DNA from 2 places in the Bacillus sp. LQ01 genome. Region 1 is predicted to be linked to the other one. Evidence: riboswitches for the same ligand, from Rfam matches in the RefSeq annotation. Region 1 holds a riboswitch; the other holds the start of a gene.
What was found. Region 1 has a riboswitch for preQ1 ahead of queC (7-cyano-7-deazaguanine synthase QueC). Riboswitches for the same ligand answer to the same signal wherever they lie in the genome.
Positions count from the first base shown of each region.

Region 1 (16,432 bases):
AATAATCGTCATATCAGAAACAGCTGTTAAAGCTTCCATTCCCGCATGAACTGCTTCACGAATTTCTTTATTTTCCATTACGTTTACGATATTTAACGATCCTAAGTTACAGTTAATATCACGACGGATAATGTCATCTGTACCGTAATCATTTATTTCTGAAGTTTCTTGAAGCTGGAAGATTTCTGTACATAAGTTCGACATCTTCACAGTTCCAATATCCTTCAATGGATGTTGATTATTTGCATTTGATTTAAACATTAAGTATGGGTAACCAGACTCAAGCTGAATCATAGCGATTTTAATAAGCATATCACGTGCACTAATATCTAGTGGCTTCTTCTTCACTTTCGGATTGCTCATTAATTCATCGTACATTTCATCAATGTCAATATCATCTAAATGCTTGCCATATTCTTTATAAACCGTATAAGGCGCGAAAACATGGAAAGGTTCGTTTTTCTCAGCAAGCTCAAAGAACTTACTTGGAACGATAATTCCGATTGATAGAGACTGAATACGGCTCTTCTCATCGGCATTTATTTTTTTTGTATCAAGGAATTCAATAATATCCCAATGGAAAATGTTTAAATATACTGCACCGGCACCTTTTCGTTGGCCAAGCTGATTCGCATATGAAAACGAATCTTCAAGCAATTTCATAACAGGTACTACGCCACTTGCAGCGTTGTCGATACCTTTAATTTGCTCACCACGTGCGCGTAGCTTAGATAAGTTTAAAGCTACTCCCCCGCCGATTTTTGATAATTGCATCGCAGTATTAATGTTAAAGCCAATTGAATTTAAGCTATCATCCATCTCTAACAAGAAACAAGACACCATTTCTCCTCTTCTGCTTCTTCCCGCATTTAAAAAGGTTGGTGTCGCTGGTTGGTAGTTTTGTTTTACAATCATGCTTGCGAATTGTCTTGCTTTCGAAACATCACCGCGTCCTAAGTATAATGAAACAATTGCTACACGATCTTCATAGCTTTCTAAGTATTGTTTTTGATCATTCGTTTTTAACGCATAATCTTTGTAGAACTTAGATGCTGCCATATAAGATTGGAACTCGAAGTTTTCACCATAAGCGATGTTATATACTTCCTCTACTTCCTCCAAGCTATACTCGTCCAGAACGTTGTAATAGTAATCATGTTCTTTCATATACTCCATTCGCTCTGCCACGCTATTAAAAGGAACGGTATTCTCTCTAGCTTCTTCCATAAAGACTTCTAATGCCTCTTTATCTTTATGAAGCTGATAAAAACCGTCCTGCATTTGCGTGATTTCATTATTCAGTTCAATGTGTCGCAATCTCCCGCACCCTTTCCTTAAAATATTCTACATCGTTATTTGTTCCAGATAACTCAAATTTTGATACAATAGGCACTTCATATTTAGTAGAAATCTTGTCAGCACTTGCACCGAACATGTCTCCCCAGTTACGATTGCCGCTTGCAGATACGCCTTTTAATTTTTCATTATTGCGCTCTAAAAAGTCTAAAACACGTTCTGGTACATTTCCAAAACCTGTTGTATACGTAATAAGAATAAAGTCTTCATCTATTACTAGATCTTCATCAATTTGAACGGCCGGCATATTTAATTTGTGAATGAAACGCTTCACGTTTCCTGTCATAGAATCATATGCAACTAACATTTCCGACCCTCCCTCTCAAATCTATATTCTCTATATGTTGTTCTTGATTTCTCTATATATTGTATTACGTTTCAAAATAAGACACAAGATATATGTATAAATTCTTTCTTTTTTTAACTTTTACTTTTCGACATGATAGCCGTTTTTTTTCAATACAATGACTATGAAACAACATTCTAAAACTCATGTCAATAAAGTGCTTTTCAAAAAAGTTGTCAACGAATTTAACCTTATTTTTAAAAAAGTTAACAATATATTTTGTCATAAAACGGTAGATGCTGAAGAAATATATTTCTCCAGCATCACGCAAAAAAGAACAGATATGAAACTATAATCTGCTCTAAAAAACGATTACATTTATCAAATTTACCTTATTAAATATATTATACATATACTTTCGTTTTTCGTTACATACTAAAAGATAACTATTATAGAAAAAGATTATTATTATGGAACTTCAATTTATTTATGAAAAGTTTATTCAGAGTACTCAATGCGCAAAATATCTTTTACAAATATATGATGTGGATTTTCATCTTTATCAAGCATTGTACATACAGGAGCCTCTTCATCAAAGTATACAATCAGTCCTTCTACGTACTGATATGTATGTTGAACTTGTACAGTTACTTTAATTTCTATTGCTTCTTCATATGCTCTTTTTATTTTCTGAAGCATTTTTGCTGAACATTTTCGTTTCTCTGGATACATAACCATTCCCATAAATCGATTGCCGGCTCTATCTTTCCACATATAATCCCAATGTGGTAAAATGCCTTGTTTAAAATCGCCCATAATTCCCCTCTCCTTTATCTTTTATTTATCCCGCATGAAACGTCCGTTTGGTGAAGGCTACTAATCAGTGAGAGATGCCCTGCTGATCAAAATTCTCCTTTATGAACGTGGCGTTTCTGAATATGTATAAATCACTTGCCCGCCTCGCTGTGCGTTACCAATGAAATGCTTAAAGTCTTCTCTATTTACAACAACTTCTCTGAACGTATAAAATACATCTTTCGTAACAACATACTCCTTTATTTCACCATTTTTTAGCTGATCTAAAATTGTATTTGCTAATTCTTTATCCATGTATTTCACCTCTCTGCAATATTTTATTTTATCTTATATTCTATAGGTCAACAACTGTAAATTTATCCCGCTATTTGCAGGTAGTCCGATTGGTGTTGACTACTAATCAGTCGTAGAATGAACAAAAAATCTTACTGATTAACGTTTCACTTTATCTCGTTGTTATGCCATGATTTTATTTTCGTTATTTCGCAAACAATATTGTTTTACTATATGTCCACTAAATATCATATACTAACATAGCTACTTCTCTATATCAAACATTTCGGCATTCAATTATGCAAAGTTCCATACCACTATGCTACAATATACAAATAGAACTAGGAGGGATACTATGATTCGGAAAGCAAAAAAGACAGATGCAATGGCAATAGCTCCTTTATTGTATAATGCTCTGCATGAAATTGCTGAAAAAATCACAGGTAGCACAGTTGAAGCAGAAGTATTACTAGGACTTGAGACATGGTTCTCAAAAGAAAATAACCGTCTGAGCTACGAAAACTGTTTTGTCTATGAACAAGACGAGAGTGCAGTTGGAATTATTGTCGCTTATCACGGTAGTGAAGCAACACAGCTTGACGCACCAATTGTACATCACTTAAGAGCATTACATAAAGATGAATCAATTACGTTAGAAAAAGAAGCTGAGCTTGATGAGTATTACATTGATACATTATCAGTTTCAAGTGCACACGGCGGAAAAGGGATAGGTTCTAAATTAATTGAAGCTGCCGAAATCTATGCAACTGAAAAAGGGCATAAAAAAATCGCTTTACTTGTTAATTTAGAAAACAAACGCGCCTATTCACTATACGAAAAGTTAGGTTATAAAAAAGATGAAATTGTTATGCTAGTAGGGGAACCTTATGCTCATCTCGTAAAACCATTAAACGTCAAAATTTCTATATCTTAAAAAGAAAGCACACGATTTATATAAATCGTGTGCTTTTATGTTAAATTTGTATTTAATATATTTCCATCCATCGCCTCGTGAAACGTATATGTTGTACATCCCCATGGCTCTCTGTGCAAAATAGGAGAACCAGACCATCCCATCGCTCTCAGTTCGGCACCAATCATTACATTCACATAATTATGACCTACAAGAGCTATACTTCCATGTACGAGAGCATAACGATGTAACAGGTAAGCCGCTTGCCTTACCCTCTCTCTTACTTCCTTATAAGACTCAACATCTTTATGGTAGCCAAGTATCCATAATGTTCGTCCAATGAACATCCATACCTTAATTGTGCATTTCAACCACTTCGGAGCAAAAAAGCATGAAGGAACTTCAGCTTCTCTAAAAAGAGAATTTTGCATAAAAGATAAAGAATCCGTCAATTCAGCTGCTGATTGTACAGCACGCCTTTGATCACTTGTTAAGACAAATTTCGCTGCTTCAATTGCCTCTATTGTTTCTATCGGCATTTTAGCTTTTTGTATCATTGACTCGGAATCATACTGTTTCATCCATTCGTGAAATGAATTAATTGTCATCGGTTCTCTTATACGACTTAAACAACCATGACGAATAAAAGAAATCTTCATTCTTTTCACTCTCCATTCATCACTTATGAACTCTATTATGCACTAGTTCTAAACATCATACCACGCAAGAAAATAAAGTTATATCCCTTTACATCTCTCCACCACTATCATGTGTTATCGAAGCATGGATACCATCCATCCCATCAAAATATGTACTCGTATCATATTGACGAATCTTTTTTAAATGCATATAAGAAAATAAAAATAAAATTAAAGCTATAACACTCCCCACAAATTCAAACATCATTTTACCGCCTCTAATTTCTCCCACTTCAGCAGGTTATTCTACTTTTTCATTATACCTCGATATAAAGATTCTCGCATTTTTGCTATTTTTTCTAAAAAACATGGATTTTCTACATATTTTCTTACAAAAAGTGAATATTTTTCGAATTTTTACTTTGGAAACATTTACAAAGTAGGAAATATGGTTCAAAATAGGAGGAAATAAAAAAACCCAAATTTATTCTTTTTTTGGGAAAACTGTAACAAGGAGAGTTGCTTATGCAGATCGCAGAAACTGGAGATATCATCGAATTTAAAGGTGGAATGCAAGGCCGTGTTCAAAAAGTAAATCAAAACTCTGTTATTGTTGATATAACAATTATGAAGAATTTTAGAGAACTAGATATGGAACCTCTTACAGTTGTAAGTCATAAAAACTATACTGTCATTAATCAAAATGCATAATATAATAGAAAGAAAGGGCCTGTATACTATACAGGCCCTTTCTTTCTATTAACGATTATCAATTGTTTCCGGATATAGATCGTGGTTCATCATGCGGTAGTCAGCCATTTGTTCATACTTCGTACCTGGGCGCCCGTAGTTGCAGTATGGATCAATTGAAATGCCACCACGTGGTGTGAATTTCCCCCATACCTCAATATAACGCGGATCCATTAATTTAATTAAATCGTTCATAATAACGTTCATGCAATCTTCGTGGAAATCACCATGATTGCGGAAACTAAATAAATACAACTTTAAAGATTTACTCTCTACCATTTTTTGCTCTGGAATATAGCTAATATAAATTGTTGCAAAATCTGGTTGTCCTGTTTTCGGGCATAAACTTGTAAATTCAGGACAATTGAATTTTACAAAATAATCACGGTTTGGATGATTATTATCAAACACCTCTAATATTTCTGGGCTATATTCAAATAAATATTTTGTATTTTGATTCCCTAGTAATGTTACATCTTTTAAATCTTCATCTAATCTTCCTGTCATTTTAAACATCCCTTCTCGTTATACGCCGCGCTTATTTCCCCATACTAACGCATGAAGCTGAGGCAATACTTTTGCATCATTCATCTCTTTACAATTTACAGCTTTATCAATCAGCCATTCATACTTATCTAATAAATTTTTTATAAGCATCGCATCATCCACTGTTTTTGTATCATCGTTTCCTACTTGTAAGAAAAATGGTACCTTTGGATAACGTTCGTGCATCTTAACTGCATATTCAAAATCATGATCATCGAATACTACTACTTTTAAACTAATATCTTTTCCTGCTAGTTTCTGAATAATAGCATCTAACTTATGAAAATCTGTTTTCATCGTTGAACTTGGTGGTTTTGGAGAAATTGTTACCTCATCAATTTGAAGTAACCAATCTTGCCATTTACTCCCTTGCGTTTCAATTGCCGTTCGCATTCCATTTTCTTTTAATATAGAAAGAAGAAACTCAATATTTTTCAGTAATGCCGGATTTCCACCTGAAATCGTAACATGAGAAAAATTTTCTCCTCCAATTGCAACAAGCTCATCCCAAATATCTTCTGGTGTCATCTGTCTAATTTGATCTTTAGCTGATCCATCCCACGTAAAAGCAGAATCACACCAAGCACAGCTATAATCACAACCAGCTGTACGAATAAACATTGTTTTTTGCCCTACAACCATTCCTTCACCTTGAATAGTCGGACCGAATATTTCTAAGACAGGGATTTTACTCATCAAGCATCCACTCCCGTCTTACTTCCGCATAACTAGTCGGCGTCTCAAATAGACGAACAAATTCAACGCGAGCTCCTTTATATTCGTTCACTCGATTCTCTTTTGTTAGTGCTTCTGCCATCTTTTCATAAATCCAAACGACCATATTTTCAGCAGTCGTATTCATTGCAGGTAACGTTTCGTTTAAATAACGATGATCTAGATAAATTTCGATTTCATTTTTCCAAATTTCTTTTATATCTCCAAAGTCAATTGCAAGACCTATTTCATTTACATATCCACTAATTCCAAATACAACTTTATATGTGTGACCGTGTAAGTTTTTACATTTCCCTTCATAACAGTGTAAATGGTGTGCTGCATCAAATGTAAATTCCTTGCTGACCATTACTCTTTTATTATGGTATTTGAGTTGTTTACGCTGAATATCCTTGTCCATTTTTTGCAAATTCTCTACGATGCGAAATCCAAAAAAGTTATCCATTAGTTATTCGCTCCTTCGCGTTCTTGTAGGTACGTATCTAATCCTGTTTTACGAAGTTGACATGCTGGACATTCACCGCAACCATCACCAATGATTCCGTTATAACATGTTAATGTTTTTTCTCGAACAAACTCAAATGCTCCAAGTTCATCTGATAATTTCCATGTTTCAGCCTTATCAATCCACATAAGTGGCGTGTGAATGACAAACGGGTAATCCATAGATAAATTTAAAGTAACATTTAACGATTTCACAAACACGTCACGGCAGTCTGGATAACCACTGAAATCAGTTTCACATACACCCGTTACAATATGACGTGCTCCAACTTGTTTTGCTAATACAGCAGCAAATGATAAGAAGAGTAAATTTCGTCCATCTACAAATGTCGATGGCAATTCACCTTCTTCATGTGTAATCTCCATATCCGTTCTGGTTAACGCATTTGGAGCAAGTTGATTTAATAGACTCATATCTAGTACCGTATGCTTTATTCCTAGTTCTTTTGCAATTTCCGCTGCACAATCAATTTCTAGCTTATGACGTTGATTGTAATTAAACGTTACAGCTTCTACCTCTGCAAACTGCTCTATTGCCCAAAATAAACATGTCGTACTATCTTGTCCTCCACTAAAAACAACAACTGCTTTTTCTTTTTTCATTTCACTCATTCTCCTTCTCTACTATAAATAAGAAGAAAGAACGTTCTTGAACTGTCACAATAAAAAAACAAAACAATACCTAAGGATATTGTTGTTTCCATAGTTTTTTATAGAGGGAGTTCGCGAACCTCTCCCGCGCGATGCACGGAATTTCTTCTTTCATTGACACAGCTTATTGTAACATATTGTATACTAGCGTAAAAATTTCTGATTTTTCCGCTATTTATTATTTCATTTCTTTCATTTTATAGTATGATTAATTTAATCTAAGAAGAGAGGAGGCATCCCACTGAAATCCTTTATTATTTATCTCTTTTTAAATATATTATTCATCCTGATTACAATGCTCGTATATCATTTATTTTGGAATCAAAAAGGGAAACGCTCTCCTAAATTAAATTCAGCTATATTCATTGTACTCTGTTGCCTTGCTACCGTACTCTGTATTACATTTGCAGCAAAAACAAATAATGGTTTTCAATTTGATATGCGCCATATTGTATTAATTGTCGGTACATTAACGGGAGGGCCTATTGCTGGTGGTTCTATCTTAGTTGTATTAAACATATATCGCTTATTATTAGGTGGGGTAGGTGTTTTCCCATCTCTTATCGGTTCTGTTCTTCTATTTATTGTTCTACTATTAACATATAAATTTTTTAATCAAACTTCTAATCGTATAAAAATAGCACTTGCTATTATCTACAGTCTCACATACGGATTTAGTTGGATACCCTTCTTCCTTTCAAAGGTTACAAATAAGACTGATTATATACTGCATATTATTGTGTATGAGTTATGTTCAATGCTTGGTACGATTCTAATTTTATATTTACTGCACATATTACAAACTCAAGTTCGTCTCCAAAACGAACTTATAAATGCTGAAAAGTTTCATTTAATTGGTGAAATGGCAGCGTCTATCTCTCATGAAATTCGCAATCCATTAACTTCAACGAAAGGTTTTTTACAACTGTTACAATCAGATACATGTACTGAGCAGGAACGAAAATTGTATATCGACATTGCCATTAACGGCATCGAACAAGCAAATCATGTTCTTACAGATTATTTAACCTTTGCTAAACCAAGCATTGAAAAAGAACAAACATTACAGTTAGAAGAAGAATTACTACATGCATTGTCGTTAATTACACCGCTTACTAATTTAACAAATGTACGTACTCATTATATAAAGCAAAGCACTTCTTTTTTTATCGCTGGTGAAAAGCAAAAACTAAATCAATGTTTATTAAATATTTTAAAAAATTGCATTGAGGCTATGCCAAAAGGCGGTGATCTTTATTTCACATTAGTTCCTGATCATAAGCATATTCAGTTATATATAAAAGATACAGGAGTCGGTATGGATTCAGAACAAGTAAAACGTCTTGGCTCTCCTTTTTATTCAACGAAAGAAAAAGGTACTGGACTTGGAATGATGGTCGTATTCAGTGTTGTTCAAGCTATGAATGGAAAAATTGATATTATAAGTGAAAAAGGAATCGGTACAACCTTTTTATTAACTTTTCCACTCATACAAAAAACGTGATGAAATACTCATCACGTTTTTTCTGTTCCTTCAACTAATTCAGCAAAAGCTTTCACTTTTCCGTGCGGTTGTTGATTTTCTTTACGTGCTTTCCAGGCGCGCTCTTCTTCTCGCTTCTTCTTAGACATGTTTTTTCAACTCCTTCTTTTCTTTCTCCATGTAGTATTCCAAAATAAGAAAGAAAACTATGCACGTATCAAAAAAGAAGTGGTTTCCCACTTCTTCCACTTTAGCGTTGCAAAATTGCATGTTTCGCCTCTTTTAACTGCGTAAGATGTCTTTGTTCATGCAAATCAAGAAATTGAACCCATTGATACAAATTCAGATCATTAAAAACAGGATGCTTTAATCCATTTTCAAATAAATCTTTTTCATCTATAACACTATGAAGCGCGTGTAATAGTTCTTGGCGTGAATGTTCTAGCAATTGAATTCCTTGCTGTTTTTTCATTAAAGTTTCTGTTGGTTGCATTTGCTGAGGAGCTTCTCGTTTATGTGTGCGATCAAGCGTAAGTTGGAGGTCTTTAAATGGAGTCATGTTTCTTTCCTTTTTTTGTAAAGCATATACAAGGGCAGACGTGACAGATTGTTCAACTAAATGCAAGTGGTGTAAAATTTGAATAATGCTCCATTTATCACGGCGTGGCTTTACATTCACTTCTGTGTCATTTAACATTTCAATTTCTGATAATAGCGTGCTTCGAGTAGACTGTAATGAGTTTACTAAACTTTCTAAACTTACATCCATATTAGATTGAAGCATACTTGTTCCCCCCTTTTGTTTGTGAAAAGAGGTGCTCCTTATTAGAAACACCTCTTTAGTATTCTGAATTTTCTTTTATTATCTCATCATTTTCCCATTATGTCGATGTTAAACATGTGAAAAAAAGCGCATGTTTTTTACAATTTTGTGTCGTCAATCGCATGTAACCATGCTTCAATTTCTGTAATAACACTTTTCACACAGCCTTCAGCAAATGGTGATGTTAAATTTGCAACTTCTACTAATTCTAAGAACGATTTACTTCCACCTTGTTGGCACAGATTCACATAATCTTCCCAAGCCTCTTGTCTATTATCTCTTGCACGTTTCCAAAATTGTAGCGCACAAATTTGAGCAAGCGTGTAATCAATATAATAGAACGGTGAGCTATAAATATGCCCTTGACGTTGCCAAAAACCACCGCGCTCTAAATAATCATTATCCTCATAATCACGATGTGGTAAATATTTCTTCTCTATGTTACGCCATGCTGTCTTACGCTCTTCAGGTGATGCTTCAGGATTTTCATATACATAATGTTGATATTCATCAACAGATACACCATAAGGTAAAAACAGAAGTGCTGAACTTAAGTGAGAGAAGTAATATTTATCTGCATCTTCTTCAAAGAATAGCTTCATCCATGGCCATGTAAAGAATTCCATACTCATAGAGTGGATTTCACATGCCTCATATGTTGGCCAATTATATTCTGGAATTTCAAATTTACGACTTTCATATACTTGGAAAGCATGACCTGCTTCATGTGTTAATACATCAATGTCACCAGATGTTCCATTGAAGTTTGAGAAAATAAATGGTGCTTTATAATTCTCAATATATGTACAATATCCGCCACCAGCTTTTCCTTTTTTCGCAACTAAATCTAATAAATCATTATCTAGCATGAAATTGAAAAATTCATCTGTTTCAATCGATAACTCTTTATACATTGTCTTTCCATGATCAACAATCCAATCCGCATCTCCTTTTGGAGTTGGGTTACCTGTAGCAAACTCAAAGTTTTCGTCGTAATAAGCTAACTTCTCTACACCGATACGTGCTTGTTGTCGCTTTCTTAATTCCGTTGTAACGGGAACGATATAATCTAGCACTTGCTGACGGTAATTAGCCACCATCTCCGCATTATAATCTGTACGGTACATTCTTGCATATCCAAGTTCAACAAAGTTTTTGAAACCTAAAGATTTTGCGATTTTCGTTCTCACTTTAACAAGCTCATCATAAATACGATCTAGTTCTTCCTCATTTCCAGCTAAAAATCCGTAGTATGCTTCACTTGCTGCTTTACGTTCGCTTCTTTCTTTTCCTTGCATAAACGGAATCAGTTGCGATAACGTTCTTTCTTCTCCAGCAAAGTCAATTTTTGCAGATGCTAATAACTGTGTATATTGCGATGATAATTTATTTTCTAATTGTAAATCTTTCACGACTTCATCTGAATATGTTTTTAAATCACATTCTGCTAGAGCAAATAATTGTTTTCCATAATACGCCTCTAATTCTTCACGAAATGGAGAATTAATGAGTGCCTTATAATATTTTGTACCATATCCTTGTACAACTGGAGAGAATTCATCAAAGAAATCCTGCTCCTCCTTATAAAAAGTATCCGTCGTATCAACAGAATGACGAATGTAACAAAGGTTTCCCATTGTACCAAAATCGTTGCGAATCTCATTAATTGAATGAATGACTTGTTTTTGTTCTTCTACAGTTTTTGCGTTATCAAACTTCTCTAAAGCAACAGTAAATTTCTCTTTTAACTCTTCAATATTTGGGCGTTTATATTCATAGTCTTTAAATGACATGAACGAGCCTCCTCTCCATTACATACCTTTATTATAATTCAATACGTATTCTCGAATCCCCTCTTAATTTTCAACAAATTTCGGCAGTGACTGCCATGAGTTCATTACAAATAAAAAAGCCTTGGATTTATTTATCCAAAGCTCCTTTGGAACATATTATTTTTCATACTTCCCAATTTTTTTTAATAAATCAAGTAATTCATCTTTTTCATCTTTCGTTAACATTTCAAAAGACTGATGTATAACTTTCTCATGCCCCGGAAAAATAGAAGCAATAAAGTTCTCCCCAGACTCAGTTAATTGCGCGTAAATAACACGTCTGTCATTCGGACATGGGATTCTCTTTACTAATCCCTTTTTCTCCAACTTATCTACAACATATGTAATGCTGCCACTAGCTATTAAAATGCGCTCACCAATTTGCTGGAGTGGTTGACCGCCTTTATGATATAGCAGTTCTAATACAGCAAATTCAGTTGGATTTAACCCGTTACTTTGTATAGATTTATTTGTAGTATCCATAACAGAACGATGTACACGAGATAATGCAATAAATACTTTTAAAGATTGAGAAATATCTTCTCGTTCATTATTTGATGTCATACAACTTTCAACCCTTCACTTAAATTCTCAGCAATAAAAAGAAAATACCACTTCATACTTCATGTGAATTCCGAATGAGCATTCACTCATCCATTTCCTCTCCCCTAATATATTAAAAATCATTCTTGAATAAAAACATGACAATTTTAACATAGTTTATATATAATGATAATAAAAAAAGAAGGAGTACCACATTTGAAAGTCAAATTCCAAAGCATAATTATATATATATTGCTTGTTATCCTACCGACAATAGGGATTGGTGCTACATTTTATTCGTACCATACATATAAAATGAAACAGGAAAACAAATTATCTGCTCATACAGTTCTCTTTTTATATAGAGATTATTTGGATCATCATCTTGGTGAAGCAATTTCTGCTTTAGACATGCTTGCAAAAGTTGTAGGCACCGAGACTGGTAATATAAATGGCATTAAACAAATTGTACATGATACAGATGGAAACGATGCACGCTTTTCTGGTCTATATTACGCTACACCAGAAGGAGTCATTACAATCGCATCTGAAGATGAATCAAAGCCTATAGATGTTTCAGACCGTAAATATATTCAAGACGCGCTCCAAACTAAAAAAACCACTGTATCATCAGTCATTACTGATCGCGTTCTTGGACATAAAGCTATTATGATTGCTGCCCCCATATTTAATAAACAGAAGGAGCTCTCAGGATTATTATTAGCTAGTTTACGCTTTGATTACATTTCCTCTTCTTTAAATGCCATTAAACCACAATACCATTTTGAGGTAACTGATAAACATGATGTAGTTTTTCTAACCGATGATAATAACGACACAAGTGATACGCATTCTAATATGCTTACTACCCCACTCCAAAGATTAAATTGGAAGGTCTCTGTTTCTCCATTACCCATTCATCAAAAAACCTTATACCAGTGGGTTGCAATAGAGTGTATAGCTACTTTATTTTTAATGTCTATTTTATTTTTGCTTGCTCAATATATGTTGTTAAAACGTCAAACAAAACTTGAAAGACAACAAAATGAACTACAGAAAATTGAATTAGTTGGAACTTTTGCAGCGAGTACAGCACACGAAATCCGTAATCCTCTTACTGGAATTAAAGGACTCGTCGCTCTATTAAAAGAGAAATATAAAGATGAACAAGATCAGTTCTACTTTTCCGTAATTGAACAAGAAATAGAGCGAATCAATGAAATTGTAAGTGAATTTCTTATTCTAGGAAAGCCAACCGCCATCATCGAACAAACATATGATGTAAGAACAATTCTAAATGAGGTAGCATTAATTATTCAATCTGAGGCGAATTTACATAACATTGTATTCCATTTACATTTGCCAGACCATCCTGTTCATATCCGTTGTTCGAAAGACCATATGAAACAAGTGGTTTTAAACATTACCAAAAATGCAATTGAGGCCATGACTTCTAATGATACACTAACCATTGTAGTAAAAAACAATGAAACACACGCACAACTGCATATTACAGATACTGGAAAAGGGATTCCGCAACATATTCAAAAACACCTCTTTCATCCGTTCTTTACTAATAAAGATACTGGAACAGGTCTTGGACTTGTCATATGTAAACGAATTGTAGAGATGTATAATGGGCATATTTTTATCGACAGTACAGAAAATGAAGGAACGACAGTTCATATCGAAATTCCGTTACACATAGTATAATTATCCTTATCCTATAAGGGTAATTATACTTATTTCATAAAACCAGCCACAAGCATTCGCCAAAAATTATTTGATTTTCCTTCATACCCGATTTGGAAAATAGGTATTTTTATAATTGAAAACCATTTCGGTGTTTGTTTTTCTTTATAACATTGATATTGTAAAATAAGCTTGTCCAATTCTTGACTAACTTGAATTGTCTCCCTACTATTTAGCCCACTTGTTAATCCTAGTTGAATCATTTCTTCACGTTTCATATGAATATCACGTGAAAGCTTTTCTAATGTGTACTTCCTTTTTACAGTAAACATCCATATCCCCCTTATTATACTTCCATGCTCTTAACTTCACTTCTCCATTGACTTTTTTTAACTACTTAATCATATGCAAATTTGAAGAATCAGAAAATTTAACATTTTCTCCCTGTAATTTACAAATCTTTACCCTCACTTTGAGAATTATTACAAATTATTCTATCTTTGTAAATACATTCGCAATAATAGACATTTTTTTCATCTTCTTTTTTTATAAATTCTACGTAAACCGGGGATTCTTAATTTTCCACCTACTTTTCTTCGACATTTTTTGTTTAATTTATATAAAAAAGCAAAACATAATGATGATTGATAAAGTGAAACTTTAATCAGTGTTTTTTTGTTCAGCCCCCACTGATAATTAGCATTCACCAATCGGGTAGGCAGTGAATCTCCCACCTATCCAGCCCAATGTTGAGGTGGGAGTCTTACTACCCACAAATAGCAGGATAACAATAGAAAGGAAATATTTATATGCGAAAATATACGATTGCATTATTCATCATTGTTTTGTTTTTACCGTCTTTCTTATTTCCTATTCAAGCAAATGCTCATACGAATAAAGTTGCTATTGTCATTGATGATTTCGGTAATAATATGAAGGGGACTAATCAAATGTTATCACTTCCCATTCCACTCACTGTTGCTGTTATGCCTTTTCTTCCTTCCACAAAAGAAGACGCAATAGCTGCCCATAAGAAAGGCCATGAAGTTATTATACATATGCCAATGGAACCTATAAAAGGTAAAAAAGAATGGCTTGGGCCGAAAGCAATTACAACTGATTTAAGCGATGAAGAAATAAACAACCGACTTGAACAAGCCATTCAAGAAGTACCGCATGCAATTGGAATGAACAATCATATGGGGTCAAAAGTAACAGCGGATGAAAGAATTGTTCGCCTTATACTTGCTGCTTGTAAAAAACACGGTTTATTTTACTTAGATAGTAAAACGAATCCTAATAGTGTCGTCCCAAAAATCGGAAAAGAATTAGGAGTTCCTATTATTGAAAACCAACTATTTTTTGATGATGTGTATACAGCAGGACATATTTCAAAACAAGCCCAATTACTCATCAAAAAAATTCAAGAAAAACCTATTATGGTAGCTATCGGGCATGTGGGCCCCCCAGGTGAAATTACATCACGCGTTATTGAAACTTCTATCCCTAAAATTCGTGAGCATGCAGACTTTATTTTCTTATCTGATCTAGCATTATCCCCGCCTCCTGTTTCAAAATAAAGTTCATTACTCACATATAATCAGCCCTCACCAATTGGGCTTTTACAGGTAACACCCGCCCACCTAACTTCTTTGCTTTCACCAAATTTTGAGGCGTGGATTTTACTACCCACAAATAGTGGGACAAAAAAGTACCTATCTATATATAACAGATAGGTACTTTTCTTTTTAACTTAAATATAATCTACGTGACTCACTCTGAATCCTTTTTTCTCTATTTTTCCGATTAATTGCTTTAATTTTGTTTCATCTAACTCATCTGATATATTTACAATAACGCGGCGGATATATTGATCACCGTTATCTAGCGTAAATAGGCCACCGATATTATATGCTTTTAACAATGTCCCAAGCTCTTTAATCGTTCCCTTACAATCTTGTGTTGCAATTGTTAATATATAACCACCTGTTCGCATACCAAATGAATCTTCAATAACATCAAATATATTCGAATGCGTTAACATACCGACAAATTCATTATAATCATTTAGCACGGCTAAAAACGGAAGCCGACGAATTACATAAAAGGCTCTGAAGAAGGAATCCTTTTCAAAAATAAATGCATTGGAATCGTCGAGCATATCCCCTGCACTTACATGCTCTAATCCGCTATTGCATTTTTTTTCTAATAAATCTACTTTATAAATAATCCCCGTGAATTTCTTCTCATCTTCTGCTAATACCGGGATGGCTCGAAATCCCGTTTCGTTCATCATTTGCAGTGCCTCTTCACCAGAATCATTTATTTTGCAAAATGTTACTTGCTGCTTTGGCAGAAAATGATATTTAACTCGCAAAATATGTTCCTCCTTACATGTCAACATGTAATCTATATATAATAAGGAGACCTATATTTTATGAGTGAAATTATTTTTAAAACGCTTTCATTTATTTATTAACTTGTAGCTATATCACATCCATTTTTATATAACAGAGCTCCTTGCCCCCTTAATCATTAATAACTTTACATGATAGTTCATTAAATATTCTATACCCTCTAGCCATTTTTTC
Region 1 covers NZ_JBYEZL010000001.1:579,979-596,410, reverse strand. Annotated here, with positions in the region: gene nrdE (class 1b ribonucleoside-diphosphate reductase subunit alpha) at 1-1,317, opposite strand, end outside; gene nrdI (class Ib ribonucleoside-diphosphate reductase assembly flavoprotein NrdI) at 1,304-1,663, opposite strand; gene AC22L0_RS03200 (hypothetical protein) at 2,141-2,458, opposite strand; gene AC22L0_RS03195 (hypothetical protein) at 2,558-2,752, opposite strand; gene AC22L0_RS03190 (GNAT family N-acetyltransferase) at 3,087-3,665, shown strand; gene AC22L0_RS03185 (histidine phosphatase family protein) at 3,701-4,303, opposite strand; gene AC22L0_RS03180 (hypothetical protein) at 4,392-4,535, opposite strand; gene AC22L0_RS03175 (YkvS family protein) at 4,808-4,993, shown strand; gene queF (preQ(1) synthase) at 5,042-5,539, opposite strand; gene queE (7-carboxy-7-deazaguanine synthase QueE) at 5,558-6,274, opposite strand; gene queD (6-carboxytetrahydropterin synthase QueD) at 6,267-6,758, opposite strand; gene queC (7-cyano-7-deazaguanine synthase QueC) at 6,758-7,420, opposite strand; PreQ1 riboswitch class I at 7,514-7,557, opposite strand; gene kinB (sporulation sensor histidine kinase KinB) at 7,764-8,972, shown strand; gene AC22L0_RS03145 (DUF6254 family protein) at 8,984-9,100, opposite strand; gene AC22L0_RS03140 (DinB family protein) at 9,202-9,735, opposite strand; gene AC22L0_RS03135 (M3 family oligoendopeptidase) at 9,873-11,567, opposite strand; gene AC22L0_RS03130 (MarR family winged helix-turn-helix transcriptional regulator) at 11,724-12,170, opposite strand; gene AC22L0_RS03125 (DUF3149 domain-containing protein) at 12,366-13,862, shown strand; gene AC22L0_RS03120 (aspartyl-phosphate phosphatase Spo0E family protein) at 13,892-14,173, opposite strand; gene AC22L0_RS03115 (divergent polysaccharide deacetylase family protein) at 14,651-15,421, shown strand; gene cbpA (cyclic di-AMP binding protein CbpA) at 15,595-16,218, opposite strand; gene AC22L0_RS03105 (class II aldolase/adducin family protein) at 16,345-16,432, opposite strand, start outside.

Region 2 (16,432 bases), 240 kb from region 1:
ATGTTGATGAGAAATTTACAATTGGGTTTGCGGTTGGTAATGATGTTACAGTAACTTGGAACGAAACTGTTACTGTAGTCCCGGCTGTTATTGTCCCAATATTCACACCGTTCGATGGATCCGCCCCGCTTTGAGGAACTCCATTAATAGAAAATGTGTTTGCAATAAATGTAGTGACGCTTGGTACGGTATCTGTAAATATAACATTTTGTGCTGATGAGTTTCCATTGTTTGTTAAAACGACAGTATAAGTGAGTGTGTCTCCAATACGACTAAAGGATTTATCGACTTGTTTTAATGAAAGAATGTTAGCTGTATTAATCGTAGTAAACACTGTGTTTGAAGTAACGTTTCTTGAAACAATAGGTGCATTGGGATCAGCGATAAATGTGTAAGAAGCAGTAGCGGAATTGGCAATAGGATTTTGAACAGGGGTAGAAGTAGCGGTCACTTGAAATGCTATAGATATTGAGCTGTTAGGGGCAATTGATCCAATCGTTATGCCTGTATTAGGATTCAATCCAATTTGTGTGAGTCCATTTATTGTAACGCTATCAGTAATAAATGTTGTACCATTTGGTATAAGATCCGTGAAAGTAATATTAGTTGCATTTGTATTACCGTTATTCGTTAAAATTGTCGTATAGGTTATGGTATCGCCTAGTGTTACAAGGGTTTGATCGACCGATTTTACCATCGTTATCATAGCATCTAATACAGGATTTGTAGCAATATTCGTTGAAGTAGAGGTAGTAGCAGGAGCGCTGTTTGGATCAACAGTATAAGAATATAAAATTGTGTCATTACCCATAATTGAACTGGAAGGGGAAACGGAAATAACATTTACTTGGAAAGTAACAGTTACCGTTTCACCAGGAGCGATATTTGGTATATTTACTCCAAGTGCTGGTTGCGCACCAGACTGCTGAACGCTATTTATTGTGACTGAATTTGGTATAAAGGTAGTGTTAGCTGGAATAGCGCTTGTGAAAGTAATATTCGTTGCGGCTGTATTTCCGGTATTTCTAATAGTAGTTGTATACGTAATCGTATCTCCAACTGAAACTATAGATTTATCAGCACTCTTTTTTGTTGTTAAAATTGCACTATTAATAGTTGTCGAAACCGTATTAGATACATTCGTTTGCGATACGGCAGGTTGGCTAGGATCGACCACATGTGCAAATTGTACAGAGCTAGAATTAGAAATTGGATTTATACTTGGAATGTTTGTAACAAGTACGTTAAGAGTAATCACGGCCGTTCCATTTGGGTTTATATTTCCAATCTGAATTCCGTTAGCTGGATTTCCGATTTGCTGTGTACCAGAATCGTTTGTAAGAGTGCCAGATATGAATGTCGTTCCATCAGGTAAAGTATCCGTAAAAATTATATTTTGTGAAGTGACATTTCCAGGGTTACTTAATGTAATTGTATAAGAAATTGTATCGCCAATTGTTGCGAAAGTTTTATTTACAGATTTGATTGCCACAATTTCCCCGGAATTTATTTGTGTCGAAACCGGATTGGACGTCGTACTTCTTGAAACGAGTGGTAAGTTTGGACCTGTCATAAATTGATAATTAATGGAAGCGCTGTTTACAACCGGTGAGTTTGGTCCGCCTGGTCCAATTGTGAAAATTGGATTTGGAATGCTAACTACTTGCACACGGAAGGTAACGTTTATAAAATCTCCAGCAATAATATCCCCAATCGGTATCCCATTCGCTGGATTTACTCCAGGCAATAAAACTCCGCCTACTCGAACGCTATCTTCTATAAATACTGTGTTATTTGGAATCGGATCTGTAAAAATGATATTCGTAGCAGTTGCGTTTCCTATATTATCCAATAAAGCAGTATACGTTAAAAATGAATTTCCAGGTGCTACGTCAGAAAATAGTCGATCTACACTTTTCGTTGCTTGAATAATCGCTTCGTTAATTTGAACTAAAGTTGGATTATTTGTAGCTGTTTCTATCACCGGCGGCTGGGTAGGATCAATAATGATCGAGTATGTTGTGCTAGATTGGTTCAAAGTTGGGTTTGTAGCTGGTATTGAGCCAACGATAGCTTGAAAGCTAATTGTTGTCGTTCCTCCAACTGGAATTGAGTCTAAAGAGATTCCGCTATCTGGTCTAAATCCAAGTTGTGGGATTGTATTAATTTGTACGCTATCAGGAACGAATGAAAGTTCAGGTGGTAATATATCGATAAAAACAGGTGTGTTTGCTGAAGTATTTCCGCTATTGGTGAGGATAGTTGTATACGTAATTGTATCTCCAACAGCAGCAAAAGCACTGCTTGCAGTTTTTGTTGCGATAACGGAAGCAGTATTTACTTGTGTAAAAGTTTTATTAGATTGAACTGTTCGTGAAACTGGCGGTTCATTTATATCTACAATAAAGCTATATTGAAGCGATGATTTGTTCGGGATTGGATTCGGGTTTGGAAGTGTTGTAATGTTTACTTGAAAACTGAGTGTAGCAGATGCATTTGAATTCAAGTTACCAATATTGATACCGTTTTGTGGATTTGCATTAGTAATAGTTGTTCCATTTACCGTAAAACTATTTGGAATAAACGTTGTACCATTTGGAATTACATCTGTAAAAATAACATTGTTTGCGGTAGTATTACCGGAATTAGTAATGGTAGAAGTGAAAGTAAGTGTATCTCCAATAGTAGCGAATGTTGAATTGACAGTTTTATTTATAGAAAGAGTAGCATCAATAATTGGAGTAACCGTTGTATTCGTAATTGTACTATTGACGGCAGGTGATTGGTTGGGATTCACGGTATATTCATAATTTACAAGAGCATTATTTGTTAATGTGCCACTAGGTGGTATCGCTAAAATTTGTGCTTGAAAAGTAATAAATACAGTATCCCCTGGCGAAATATCTGCCAAGTGAATACCAAGTGATGGATCTAATCCTGGTTGTGGGACATTATTGATCGTTACGGAGTTTTGGATAAATGAAGCTCCTGCACCAAGCCCATCCGTTAAAACAGTCGCACTAGCAGGAGTATTACCTGTATTTGTTACTGCAATCGTATAGGTAACGATATCGCCAATTGCAGCTGTCGGTGTATTCACAGACTTAGTAGCGACAATAGTAGCGTTATTAATTTGAGTTGTTATTACGTTACTTAACGTATTGGCGGATGCTGGAGGTAAGTTAGGATCTACGACGTACTGGTACGTTGTATTGCTTTGGTTCGGGATTGGATTTGGATTCGGGATAGAATTTACTTGTACTTGGAACGAGATGAGCGTATTTGCATTCGGATTTATTGGATCAATGGCAATTCCACTTGCTGGATTTACATTAGGCAGTGTATTCCCGTTTACAGTAACACTATTAGCAATAAATGATGTCCCGTTTGGAATTACATCTGTAAATATTACATTTGATGCAAGTGTGTTCCCGTTATTCGTTAAAGTAGTCGTGTACGTAATAATATCATTTACGTTAGCAAACTGTTTATCTGCAGATTTAGTAGCGGCAATTGAGGCGTTATTAATAGTTGTCTGTACAGTGTTAGAAGCAACCATCTGCATCACAGCAGGTTTGGATGGATCATACGTATATTGGAATGTTGTGCCTGATTGATTTGTAATTGGATTTACAGCAGGGATAGTTGGTACAAAAACTTGGAATGCAACGGTGCGTGATGAATTCGCTCCTATTGTACCAATTGAAATGCCGGTAGCAGGATTTGCGTTAGCTACAGGGACATTATTAATCGTTACAGTATTAGGAATGAAGAGGGTACCCGCTGGAATGATATCTGTAAACGTTACATTAGCAGCAGGGATATTCCCGTTATTTGTTAAAATAGTCGCATATAGTATGACATCACCAACATCAGCGAAGTTTGTACTCGTTAGTTTTGTAGCAACGATATTAGCAGTATTAATTTGTGTAGTTACTATATTGCTAGCAGCGTTTCTAACAAGAGCAGGTAAATTTGGATCAGCGATAAAGCTATATTGAAGTGAAGCGCTGTTTTGAATTGGGTTTGGTGAAGGTAGCCCATTTGCACTTATTTGAAAAACAATCGTTGTAAAACCACCTGAAGGAATGGAGCCGACTTGAAGACCGGTACTAGGGTCTGCACCTAGTTGTAAAGCACCACCTATAAAAATACTATTTGGTACGATTGTGGTGCCATTAGGGATTATATCGGTAAAAATAACATTATTTGCTATAGTATTTCCAAGATTAGCTAAAGAAATTGTATATGTGATTGGTTGCCCGACATCGGCGATAGTTAAATCTACTTCTTTGACAATCACTACATTTGCTAAATTAATTTGTGTACTTACAGTGTTACTTACAGATGTTTCTACAGTTGGTGGATCGCCCGGATTTAGAATAAAACTATACTGTGTACTAGATGAATTTATCGTTGGGTTTTGTATTGGTAAAGAGGTGACGGTTACTTGATAAGAGACGGTAAGTGAGCCGTTAGCAGCAATGGAAGGTAGTGGAACACCTATATTTGGATCTGCGTTATTTTGGAGTACACCATTAATAAGAAAAGTGTTTGGAATAAAGGTAGTACCGTCTGGATTCGTATCTACGAAAGTAGGACTATCAGCAGAAACACTTCCTGCATTCGTCAAAGTAACAGTATAAGTTAATATATCCCCTACGGTAGCGAACGCTCGATCCACTGTTTTGGCTGAAATGACATTTGCATCGTTTACTTGAGTAAATGTAGTGGTTGAAGTAGTGTTCTTACTTACAGGTGAAGCGTTTGGATCAACAATAAAGTTATAGGAGATGGAAGCGCTATTTGAAATAGGGTTTGGATTTGGAATGCTAGTTATTACTACTTGGAATGAAGCTGTAATTGTAGTATTAGCATTGATGCTACCAATATTGATGCTAGTTGGTGTAACGCCTGGTTGAGTAACACCGTTAACTATAACGCTATTTGGTACAAAGGCGGTTCCATTCGCAATTGAATCGGATAGTAATACATTGTTCGCTGCAACATTCCCATCGTTAGTAAGAGCGAAGGTGTAAGTTAATACATCGCCAACTTCCGCAAACGTTTTATCTACAGATTTATTAGCATGGAGATTTGCTAGTCTAATTGTTGATGTAACAGAATTAGAATTTGCTGTCTTTGAAGTCGGTGGCAAATTTGGATTTACAGTATATAGATAAGAAGCGAAGGCATTATTAATGATAGGATTTTGGGTCGTAATATTGATGACTGTTACTTGGAAAGAAAGGGTAAAAGTAGCCCCGCCAGGAATTGTGCCGATAGGTAAAGCGACGAGAGAATCTACATTTTGCAAAACTCCGTTTAGTGTTACAGTACCAGGAGTTAATATCGTTCCATTTGGAAGTGGGTCTGTTAGTTGAACGTTATTAGCGGCCGTATTTCCACTGTTTGTAATAAGGATTGTATAACTTATCGTTTCGCCAATTGTGGCAAATTGTTTGTTAGTTGATTTTGTTAATGTTACATTCGCATTGTTAATTTGAGTGGAAACGAGATTAGAAGAAATGTTTTTTGTAACGGGTGATTGGCTAGGGTTGACGGTATATTGATAAGAAGCACTTGATCCGTTAGATACGACATTTGACGCGGGTATTGTATTTACTACTACTTGAAATGCAACATTTTTTGTTGTGCCGCTTGGGATGGATCCAATATTCACGCCGTTAGCGGGATTTGCGCCCACTTGTGTCGTGCCATCTATTGTTAAACTGTTTAGAACGAAAGTTGTTCCAGTAGGGATGACATCTGTAAAAATAACATTGTTCGCATTTGTATTACCTGTAGCTGTAAAGGAAACGGTGTACGTTAGTGTATCACCAATATCTGCAAAATTTTTATCTACTGCTTTCGTCATTGTTACAGTAGCATTATTCACTTGAGTGGAGACAATATTTGTCTTATCAGTCCCACTTACTGCTGGTTGATTAGGTACAGGAATGTATTGATATGTTGTTGTTCCACTATTTAATATTGGGTTTGTTTGAGGGATAGAAGGAACGAGTACTTGGAATGAAATAGTAGTAGTGGAATTTGCGGCAATTGACCCAATTGATATACCATTAGCGGGATTTGCGCCAGCTTGAGTAACTCCGTTCACAGTTACACTCCCTGAAATGAAAGTAGTCCCGCTAGGAATCGGATCCGTATATATCACATTCGTTGCAGCGATATTTCCTATATTAGCTAAGGCAATACTGTAAGTTAATGTTTCACCAATATCGGTAAAAAGTTTGTTAACTGATTTTGTTCCATTAATATCTGCGAGGTTAATTTGTGTTCCAGCAGAGTTGCTTGTTGCAAGACCATTAAAAGTTGTTCCTCCGGCGATTGGTGTATATTGAAATGTAATATTAGCAGTGTTAGAGATAGGATTTTGACTTGGAAGAGAAACGACAGTAGCTTGGAAAGTTACTGTACGAGAAGCACCATTATTAATTGTTCCAAGAGATATACCAGCCGCAGGATTTGCATTTGTTTGTGGTACGTTATCTACTGTTACAGTGCCGGGTATAAAAGAAGTACCGCTAGGGAGACTATCTATAAAAATAGCGTTATTGGCAGGAAGAAGCCCGGTGTTAGGGATAGTAACTGTATAAGTGAGAATATCTCCAATTGCAGCAACACTTTTATTCACGCTTTTCGTCGCTTGTATATTTGGTGAGTTTATATTAATTTGTAAGCCTACTGTATTTAACATATATGCGTCTCCGTTAGTAGTTAAACGGATTGCGGCGGATACTTGTGAGTTTGTTAAATAAGGAGAAATATCAATGGAAGTAATGTCCCAGCCCTGTCTTCCTGCGGAGATGTTTGTACTTGTAGAAGCACTTTGATTTCGCGTTCCGAATGTCCCTGTTGTATCTAAGTTTCCTGCAGCATTATTAACTTGAGAACCGAAGAAATTATTTATAGCATTGTTTGGTCCAGATAAAGCATTTAATGAACTGAAATTTGGTCCAAATAAAGCTTGATCCCCGGTTAAATCTGCATCTCCTTCGGTAGAACTTAAAAATAATCGCCCGCTTACTGGTCCTCCTGAAGGTGTTAAAAATCCAGAAACAGATACATCGGCACTACCAGTTTCTGCAGAAACACGGTTACCAGCTACATAAATGGTTAAGTTTCTTGCTGGCAATGTCCCGTTTTGATAAGCGACGATAAGTGTCCATCCAGCCGAATTAATTGTTCCATTAGAAGCATCTATAGGATCTACAAGTCCAGGAACCGCTCCTGTAGTATAGGAACCAGCACCTCCCGCTTGAATAAGAGTTGTTACGTCTGCTGAACGAGTGTAAAAGCCAAATGTAATAGAGTTTGAAACGAAAGTTTGATTTGAAGCCGTAACAGCTGAAGGAGTAATCGAGTATGTTGAAACAGGTGTTGTAAAAGAAACTGGGTTTCCTAATACACTTGTAATGTTTTGATCACGAGATAAATAGTTTCCACCCCAAACGAGTTCTGCGTAAAGAATAGTACTACCAGCAGGGATATTTAAAATAGCGGTAGAACTATTTTGTGTATAGTTTAACGTTGTACCAGCAGGAAAAGTAGGTACTTGTAAAGCAGTATTCGTAGTTGCAAATGCACCAATTGCCCCGATTGTACCAGCACGGTTTTGATTACTAATTTTACTTAAGCCTAAAGTATTACCTGTAATAGCGAGTGCGCCGTTAGTGGTGGTAGAAAATCGATTCGTAATGGGCATGTTGTCACCTCATTTACAATATAGTCTTGGTCAAAATAACATATGTGTGTGACAAATAAAGGGAAACATGTACAAGTTGATTTCGTAATAATGATTTAAATGTCTAGATAAGGGGATGGAGTATGATTGAATTGGAAATTAGAGTGGAGCGTCTTAGGGAAGAAAAAACAGGTAATATTGTATCATTATCTTCTTATATTGGGTGGGATTATAACAGAGAAGAAATTGAGACTATTTTTAACGCAGGGATTGTATACGGTGTTTGGAATGAGAGAGAGGAACTAATTGCTAGCGCGGCAATAATATTATATGGGGAGAAATTAGCGTCTATCGGAATGGTGATTGTACATCCAGATTATAAGGGGAGAGGGATTGGAAAGATAATAACGGAAGCGTGCGTTAAAAGCGTATCAGCTCATACTCCAATTATGCTTATTGCTACGGATGAAGGGAAACCTTTATATGAAAAGTTAGGATTTAGGGCAGTAAGTTATGTTTCTAAATACATATGTAACTCATACAATGCGAAAGATTATTGTGTAAGAAATGAAGATTATGTGATGAATTATGAAGAGGGTGATTTAGAAAAAATAATAAAAATAGATGAATATGCGTTTGGAACAAATAGAAAAGAGTTTTTAAAGAAAAGAATTGTGCAAAGTGAGCAGTGTGTCGTTGTAAAGGATACGAAAGAAAATGTAGTAGGATACGGTATAAGTATACAAACGCCAGAAAATAAAATAATAGGACCAGTCGTTGCTAAAAATAATGAGATGGCAATGAGAATAGTACATGATTTAGCAAGAGGGCATAATGGAAAATTAAGAATGGATGTACCAGAAGGAAAGAACGATTTCATGAAAGAATTAGAGATTGCTGGTTTTAAAAAGGTGAATACACCACCAATTATGATGAAAAATAGTAATCGGTTATTAAAAAGAAATAGTGAACTATATAGTATTGCAGCGCAAATTTTTGGATAAAAAAGAACCCTTTTAAATGAAGGATTCTTTTTTGAGCCAATTTAATCACGATATTGGTCATGAGTCGGCTGAAAGAGGTCTTCCTCGATATCTCGCACCATAGAAAAATGATCAACGTTATAATGACCGTGTAAAGTTTTATTGTGATGACCAATAATTTGTTCTGCAGACAATACGTTAGAATCAGTTGTTGAATGACCGTTTTTAATTAATGTAACGTCAAATCCTTGTACAGTTGCTGTCCTAACGGCAGTGTCAATGCAATGTTCTGTTTTACATCCGCCTATAACAATATGATTAATGTTTTCTTCTTTTAAAAGTTCAAGTAAAGAAGTACCGTAGAATGAATTGGTTGCTGCTTTATTAATAAAGATTGCAGACTGGGGTACTTGAATTTGATTATGTACTTCAAATCCTTCGCCACTACCAGAAGCAACATCGATATCTCTTACGAAAACAATAAGAGCATTTGAATCTATTGCTTTCTGGAGGGCTATATTTAGTGTAGATAATAGCTCGGTTTTACGAAAAACTTCATTCTCTTGCTCATTTCCATCAATTAATTCTTGCTGAGCGTCGATAATTAATAGTGCTTGTTTCATCGTGTCTCCCCTTTAATATGAAATAAGTTCCACTGTACATATTCCTTCAGATTATTAGAAAATCCTCCATTGTAAGAGAAGTAGAAGATTGATTTACAAAGTTGTCAAAGAAATTTCATTCTCATAGCGTGTAAAAACATGTATGATAGGAGATGGAGAATTTTTGAGTAGGTGGGAATAACATGCAAACAGTAGAAGATTATCTTTCATTCTTACATACGAAAGGATTTAAATTATCAGAGGAAGCACAAGGGTTTATTATGTTTGGACAAGGATATACTGGTGCGTCTGATGGGATTGTGAACGCAGCAATAGAAGCGACAATTAAACATCAATTGCAGTTTGATGGTAGTTATTTCGTTGCGTTATTAGAACGATTGAAAGAGGAAGAAATTACAGATAAAAAAAGCGCTAAGGCTTTTATGCGGAAGTTACAAGCGTAACTTCACGCAGCCTGCGCTTCTTTTTTTGTTTTGGAAGGTAATTCAACAAAAATCATGCCTAGAAAAATACATAGACATCCGATAATAGCAGAAATAGAAAGTTGTTCATTTGCAACGAGAACGCCTGTTAATGCAGCAAAAACGGGCTCCATTGCGAAAATAATTGCTACCCTCGTTGGAGAAGTGTGTTTTTGTGCCGATGTTTGAATGAAAAAAGCAATAGATGTTGCAAACAGGGCAGTTAGAAAGAGTGCGAATAAAAAGGATTGATTCGTCCATAGTGATACTGAAAATAACTTTTCCCAATCTTCAAACAAAAAAGCGCAAATAGAAGAAAATATACCAACAGCTAATACTTGAGATGTGCTTAATAATAAAGGTGATATTTTCTTAGAAAAGAAGCCGTTAATAAGAATATGGGCAGCGAAAGCGACTGCACAACCGAGAACAAGTATATCTCCTATATTTAATTGGAAAGAATCAGCAGCTGTTAATAAGTATAAACCTGTTGTAGCTACAACAATACCAAGTACGATGAAAATGGTAGCTTTTTGTTTTAAAAAGATAAAGGATAAGATTGGGACCATAACAATGCTTAGCCCAGTTAAGAAACCTGCTTTTGAAGATGTTGTATAGAGTAAGCCAAATGTTTGCAATAAATAACCGACAAATAAGAAGAACCCAACTATTAATCCGGCTAAACTACTATGTTTTAATTCTTGTTTTGAAGTTTTCTGTGAGAAAATAATTTGAACGAATAATAAAATAATTCCAGCGAATAAAAAGCGAATACCATTAAACGTAAATGGACCAACGAAAGACATAGCGTTTTGAACGACAACAAACGTAGCTCCCCAAATAAAAGAGACAAATAATAAAGCAAGAGGAGCAATCCACTCTCTTTTCACACTCATACCCCCGTTAATTTTGTAAGATAGCTTTTCTAGCTAATTCATCAGCTACTTTATTTTGACTACTTGGAATCCACTTAATAAAAAAGAGATCGAAGTTTTTTATGTACTGCAGTGCTTCATCTAAAAGAGGTGCAAATATTTTATTTTTTGCGTATTCTTTTTCAACAGCCCGTTCGACAAGCTGGGAATCTGTACGAAAAGAGACAGTGCTATAATTATGCTCGATGCAATATTTTAATGCTAGAAGTAAAGCGCGGTATTCTGCTTCATGATTGGACATTGTTCCAAGTGGTACTGATAATTGTACAGGCGGCTGAACGCCTTTAATAAACACTCCTGCACCAGAAGGACCAGGATTTCCTTTTGATGCACCATCAATATATACTTCAATCAAAATGAGAAACCTCCAAATTATAAGATTATCCCCTACTTAAATATTTTTTTGAAGTAGGGGATAGGGTAGTTATCCGATTGTGATGCTGTAACGACATGTAAATGTTTCATTCGCTTGTAAAGATTGAATTCCCTTTTTGTCCTTGAAATCTTTTGCTGGATTTACTTCATCAGCGATTCCATACCAAGGTTCAATACATAAGAAAGGTGCGTTATCCCCTGGTGTCCATACGCCGACAAATGGAAATCCATCAAATTCTACTTTTACAAATTTATTATGTTTATGAGAACGAATCGAAATTTCATTCGTATTCATATGTTCAAAAATAAGTGCATCATTTTTGAATAAATCGTATGTAAGTGGCAATTCAGTCGTATTTTCAGCGATTAATTGCTTTTTGTTTGAAAGATAAGGTCCTTCTAATACGCTTGTTTCTAAGCGTTCCGAACCATTAAACGATAAGTGATAATCTGTAAATGATTCACCGTCCAATAAAGGGAAGTTGAATCCAGGATGTGCTCCGATTGAGAAGAACATTTCTTTAGAAGTAGGATTGTTTACTTCATATGTTACATGAACACTTTGTCCATCTAGCTCATAAGAAACGAGTAATTCGAATTCGTATGGGTATTTTTTTAATGTTTCTTCATTACTAGTAACGATATAAGTGATCTTTGTTTCGCTTTGTTCTTTCACAGAGAAAGTAAGATCACGAGCGAAACCGTGTTGTGTTAATGAATATGGTTTACCGTCTACGTAGTATGTATTATCTACTAATCGACCGACAATTGGGAACAAAATTGGTGCACGGCGTCCCCAATAAGTAGAATCACCTTGCCATAAATATTCTATGTTGTCTTCTTTTAAGCGAACGCTCTGTAATTCTGCACCTTTGTCAGAAATGGAAACGATCACTTTTTCATTTTGAATTGTTGCTGTCATGAAGTGAAACCTCCTAAATCTTTCATATGTTTCATTATACGTTGTCTAAAAGGAAAAAGGTAGTTTATGATAGGAAATCTATTGACGAAAGAGGGGCTACCACGTAAAATATAATCTTGTTGCTAAAAAAAGAATAACGTGGTTCGAAACCATCCCACGTAAAAAAACTAAGGAGATTTTGTCATGAATATTAGAACATTAGTCGGTAATGGTATTTTAGCGGCATTATATATTGCTGTTTCTATGCTTATTCAGCCATTTGGCTTTACAAATGTACAGTTTCGTATTTCAGAGATGTTTAATCATCTCGTTGTATTTAACAAGAAAGCAATTTACGGAATTGTATTAGGTGTATTTTTAACGAATCTCTTTTTCTCACCTATGATCGCTTATGATTTAGTATTTGGAGTAGGCCAATCTATTCTTGCATTAGTTGCAACGATTATTTCTATGCGGTTTATTAAAGGTGTTTGGGCTCGTATGATTTTTAATACAGTTATCTTTACGGTTACAATGTTTATGATTGCAATTGAACTTCATCTTGCATTTGACCTACCATTTATGTGGACTTGGTTAACATGTGCAGCAGGTGAATTCGTAGTAATGGCGATCGGTATGCCTGTAATGTACTGGATTAATAAGCGAGTACAATTTGAAAGATTTATGTAATAGATGAAAGAGCTATTCCTTATATAGGATGGCTCTTTTTGTATGTGATTATATTGAATATAATACTGTGACTCTTGATAAAATATAATAAAATAAAGTGAGGCTTCAATTAGCCGGATAAATAAGAAGTCTTACATAAGGGGAATGTAGTATGAAATATAAAATTCATTGGTTGTATAAAACGAAGCGCGGATTGCAGACGGAATTAACGACAGAGTATATGAACATAGAAGAAGTACTTCAATTTGCAGAGGATTTTGAGAAAACAGGAAGAGTAAAAGAAATTTCATTTTATGATGAAATGGACGCAGAATGGTCATTAAAAGAGATGAAAAAGTTAAGTAAGCAAGTAGAGGAAGATCCCCAAGAAATACTCGTTTATTTTGATGGGGGGTATGATGTGCAAACGAAAGAAGCTGGCGTTGGTATATGTGTGTATTATAAAAAAGGAAATACAAACTACCGGATTCGCCGCAATGCATATATAGAAGGTATATATGATAATAATGAAGCGGAATATGCATCGTTACTATACGGTATGAATATACTCGAGGAATTAGGGATTAAGTATGAAGCAGTCACACTTCACGGTGATTCTCAAGTTGTACTGCAGCAATTAGCCGGAGAATGGCCTTGTTATGATGAGCATTTAAACCATTATTTAGATCAAATTGAACAAAAGGCGAAGCAAATGAAATTAAAACTTATATGTGAACCAATATCTAGAAAACAAAATAAAGAAGCACATCAATTAGCTACGCAAGCATTGGAAGGAACAGTTATTGATAGTCATAAAGAAATAACTGAATAGAGAGGTGCAAAGGTGGATAAAAAGCAACTCATTACAGAGGTAAATGACTTATTAGAAACGTATTGTGAAGGATGTTTCTTGCGAGAACATAATCGAAAGACAAATAGTAAATATTATGCCCATTCATTTTGTATACGGCAATGTACAGTTGGAGAAACATTGAAAAAGTATGGAGAACAGTTGTCATGAAAAAACATCCAGAGAAAATTCTCTGGATGTTTTTTAGTGTCTTGCTTCGTTTAGTTGATGCTCACATTTATTTAATTTCTTTTCCTCATTCATTAAAAATGGCTCATCTAAATCAGTTGCAACAGATTTCATAATTTCAAGCTGAGAGCGAGCTGCTTCTACAGCAGTAGTAGCATGCTCTAATGTATCTGGATCCATTGAAATTGTTGCTGATCCTACCATTTTTTGTGCTGTTTCTACACGGAATTTCACTTCTTCAAAATCATTTACTTCTGATCCCATTAATAATTCCTCCTTTGTATAGTGCGCATTTCACATAGTTTTTGCTCTGTAAAACGGAAATATACAAAGGAATAACAAAGGAGGTTACCAAGTAAGGCAACCTCCTGTTATATGTTGGATTAAAGTTTTACTACGTTAGCAGCTTGAGGTCCGCGGTTACCTTCAGTAATGTCGAAAGATACTTCTTGACCTTCTTCTAAAGCTTTGTAGCCGTCTCCTTGAATAGCAGAGAAATGTACGAATACATCGTCAGCGCCTTCCATTTCGATAAATCCAAAACCTTTTTCGTTGTTAAACCATTTTACTTTTCCTTGCATGTTACAATTCCTCCTAAAAGCGTTTACTATTTTCATTTAGTGAAATTCATTAAAAAAATAATATAAACTAAAAATGCTATATTCTTGAATATTCTGCTAAATGATTAATTTAAATATACACGAATTGGGAGAATTTAGTCAAGTAAGCGATTTTATTTTTTTGTATTTTTAAATAATTTTCCAGTCAAATTTTTAAATAGGTATAGGACAAGCCGGGTATGTAATATTCTTAATTGAATGCTATACATAATGAGGTGAAAGAATGAATAAGTCTTACTTATTAGATAATGAAGGAATGAGAACGAGAACCGACATACCGGATTGGGTTGCAAAAGAATTTGAGATTTTTTCAAATGTTGTGTTAGAACCAACTTTTCCATGTTATTTCGGTTTAACAGCTTTGAAAAAGAATGAACTTCGTTATTCATTTCTTTCTCATAATGATTGGAGTCATTTGCCGCATACAATGTTATCTTTTTTAGAGTTAATGAAAGAGAGACCGATTGTAAGAAGGGGCTTTTTCCTTTTTGTAGAACCGGAATGTGAAGAACAATCACTCGAATATTACCGTGATTCTTTTTGGAAAGTGTTACAGTATTTACATGAAAACGATAATCAAGCATGGCCAAAGCAAATTCCTGAAGACCCAGACCATTATTTATGGGAATTTTCATTTGGTGGTGAGCCAATATTCGCATTTGGAAATGCGCCAGCTTATAAACAACGAAAAACTAGACATTTAGGGAATTCTCTCGTTATTGGGTTTCAGCCACGCACTATTTTTGATGGATTAGAGGGAGATCGTCCTAAAGGAGCATATTCAAGACAAATGGTCCGTGAGCGAGTTGAAAAGTGGGATCAATTGCCGAAACATCCTAACATTAGTCATTATGGTGACCCAGAGCATCGTGAATGGAAACAATATTTCATAGGAGACGATGTAGAGCCAATAAAAGGGAAATGTCCTTTTCTTCATAGGATAGAAAAGTAAGAGCCATCATCTAGATGGCTCTTTTGTATATTTTGGATAAAAAAGGGTATTTTATTATGAAAGCTAGTCTATTTTTTAAAATTACATCATTAACTAGTAGTAAAGAGAGTAGAAAGGATAGAGCGATGATTGGAGCAATTATACAGCAAATCGTATTAGGTATATCATTAGCTGCGCCAGTAGGGCCGATTAATATTGAAATGTTAAAACGAGGAATTGAACGTGGTTTTTGGCACGCTTGGGTTGTTGGAATTGGTGGAATGACTGCAGATGTTTTATTTATGCTTCTCATTTATTTCGGTTTATCTTCTGTGTTTATGTATACATATGTACAAGCCTTCATGTATTGCACGGGTTTTTTCTTGTTATTTTATTTAGGATTTCAAAGTGTAAAACAAGGAATTTTCGAATCGAATATGGAATATAAAAAAGAAGAGGTAGGTGGCCTTAAGCAATCGTTTATGGCAGGATTTTTAATTGCGATATCCAATCCATTAAATCTTGTTTTTTGGTTTGGTATATACGGAAGTACACTTAGCTCATTACTTACGAAGGTAACGAAACAAGAAGCTTTTTTGTACAGTCTTTGCATTATTGTTGGTATTATTTTATGGAATTTAAATATTGCTTTTTCTGTACATTTTGGAAGAACTTTATTAAAACCAAAAGCGCTTGGCTACATAACAGCCGGAGCAGGTATTATTTTAGTAGGTTACTCTATACATTTTGCATACAAAGCTTTACAGTTGTTCACATAAGATTGAAGGGGAGATTTTTATGTATCGAACCACTATTGACGGAAAAGAAATTATAATTACGTTAGCGCCAAAAATCCGAAAAGAAATTACTGATAGAAATCCACTATATGAAGCGGTGTTTCATAATGCTGCAAGATTGTTACAAACAAAGCAACCGACGTTTGCAGTAAATCATGAAATATTTGGGCTCATTATTGGAGAAGTGCAAAGAGGAGAAGTAACAGTGTTTGCAGTGGAACATACTATTCCGAAGCAAAATATATTTGGATCAAACAATTTTTTCTCGGCAATAGAACAACAGGCAAATTTGTAAAGTGAATAGAATAAGAATAGAAAAGAAATAGTCGTAACGATATGTTGCGGCTGTTTTTTTGGAAAAGGGGGAAACAAGATGAAGAAAGTGGGGAA
Region 2 covers NZ_JBYEZL010000001.1:817,101-833,532, forward strand. Annotated here, with positions in the region: gene AC22L0_RS04415 (cell surface protein) at 1-7,729, opposite strand, end outside; gene AC22L0_RS04420 (GNAT family N-acetyltransferase) at 7,852-8,712, shown strand; gene AC22L0_RS04425 (cysteine hydrolase family protein) at 8,754-9,314, opposite strand; gene AC22L0_RS04430 (DUF6123 family protein) at 9,497-9,757, shown strand; gene AC22L0_RS04435 (DMT family transporter) at 9,760-10,665, opposite strand; gene AC22L0_RS04440 (reverse transcriptase-like protein) at 10,679-11,065, opposite strand; gene AC22L0_RS04445 (aldose 1-epimerase family protein) at 11,135-12,007, opposite strand; PreQ1 riboswitch class I at 12,140-12,184, shown strand; gene AC22L0_RS04450 (QueT transporter family protein) at 12,191-12,676, shown strand; gene AC22L0_RS04455 (ribonuclease H family protein) at 12,828-13,487, shown strand; gene AC22L0_RS04460 (zinc-finger domain-containing protein) at 13,500-13,676, shown strand; gene AC22L0_RS04465 (DUF2564 family protein) at 13,710-13,958, opposite strand; gene cspB (cold shock-like protein CspB) at 14,078-14,275, opposite strand; gene AC22L0_RS04475 (YqcI/YcgG family protein) at 14,538-15,266, shown strand; gene AC22L0_RS04480 (LysE family transporter) at 15,281-16,024, shown strand; gene AC22L0_RS04485 (cytoplasmic protein) at 16,044-16,337, shown strand; gene AC22L0_RS04490 (sterol desaturase family protein) at 16,416-16,432, shown strand, end outside.
Region 2: linked by a shared signal. The riboswitch ahead of AC22L0_RS04450 (QueT transporter family protein) and the one ahead of queC (7-cyano-7-deazaguanine synthase QueC) in region 1 are both predicted to bind preQ1.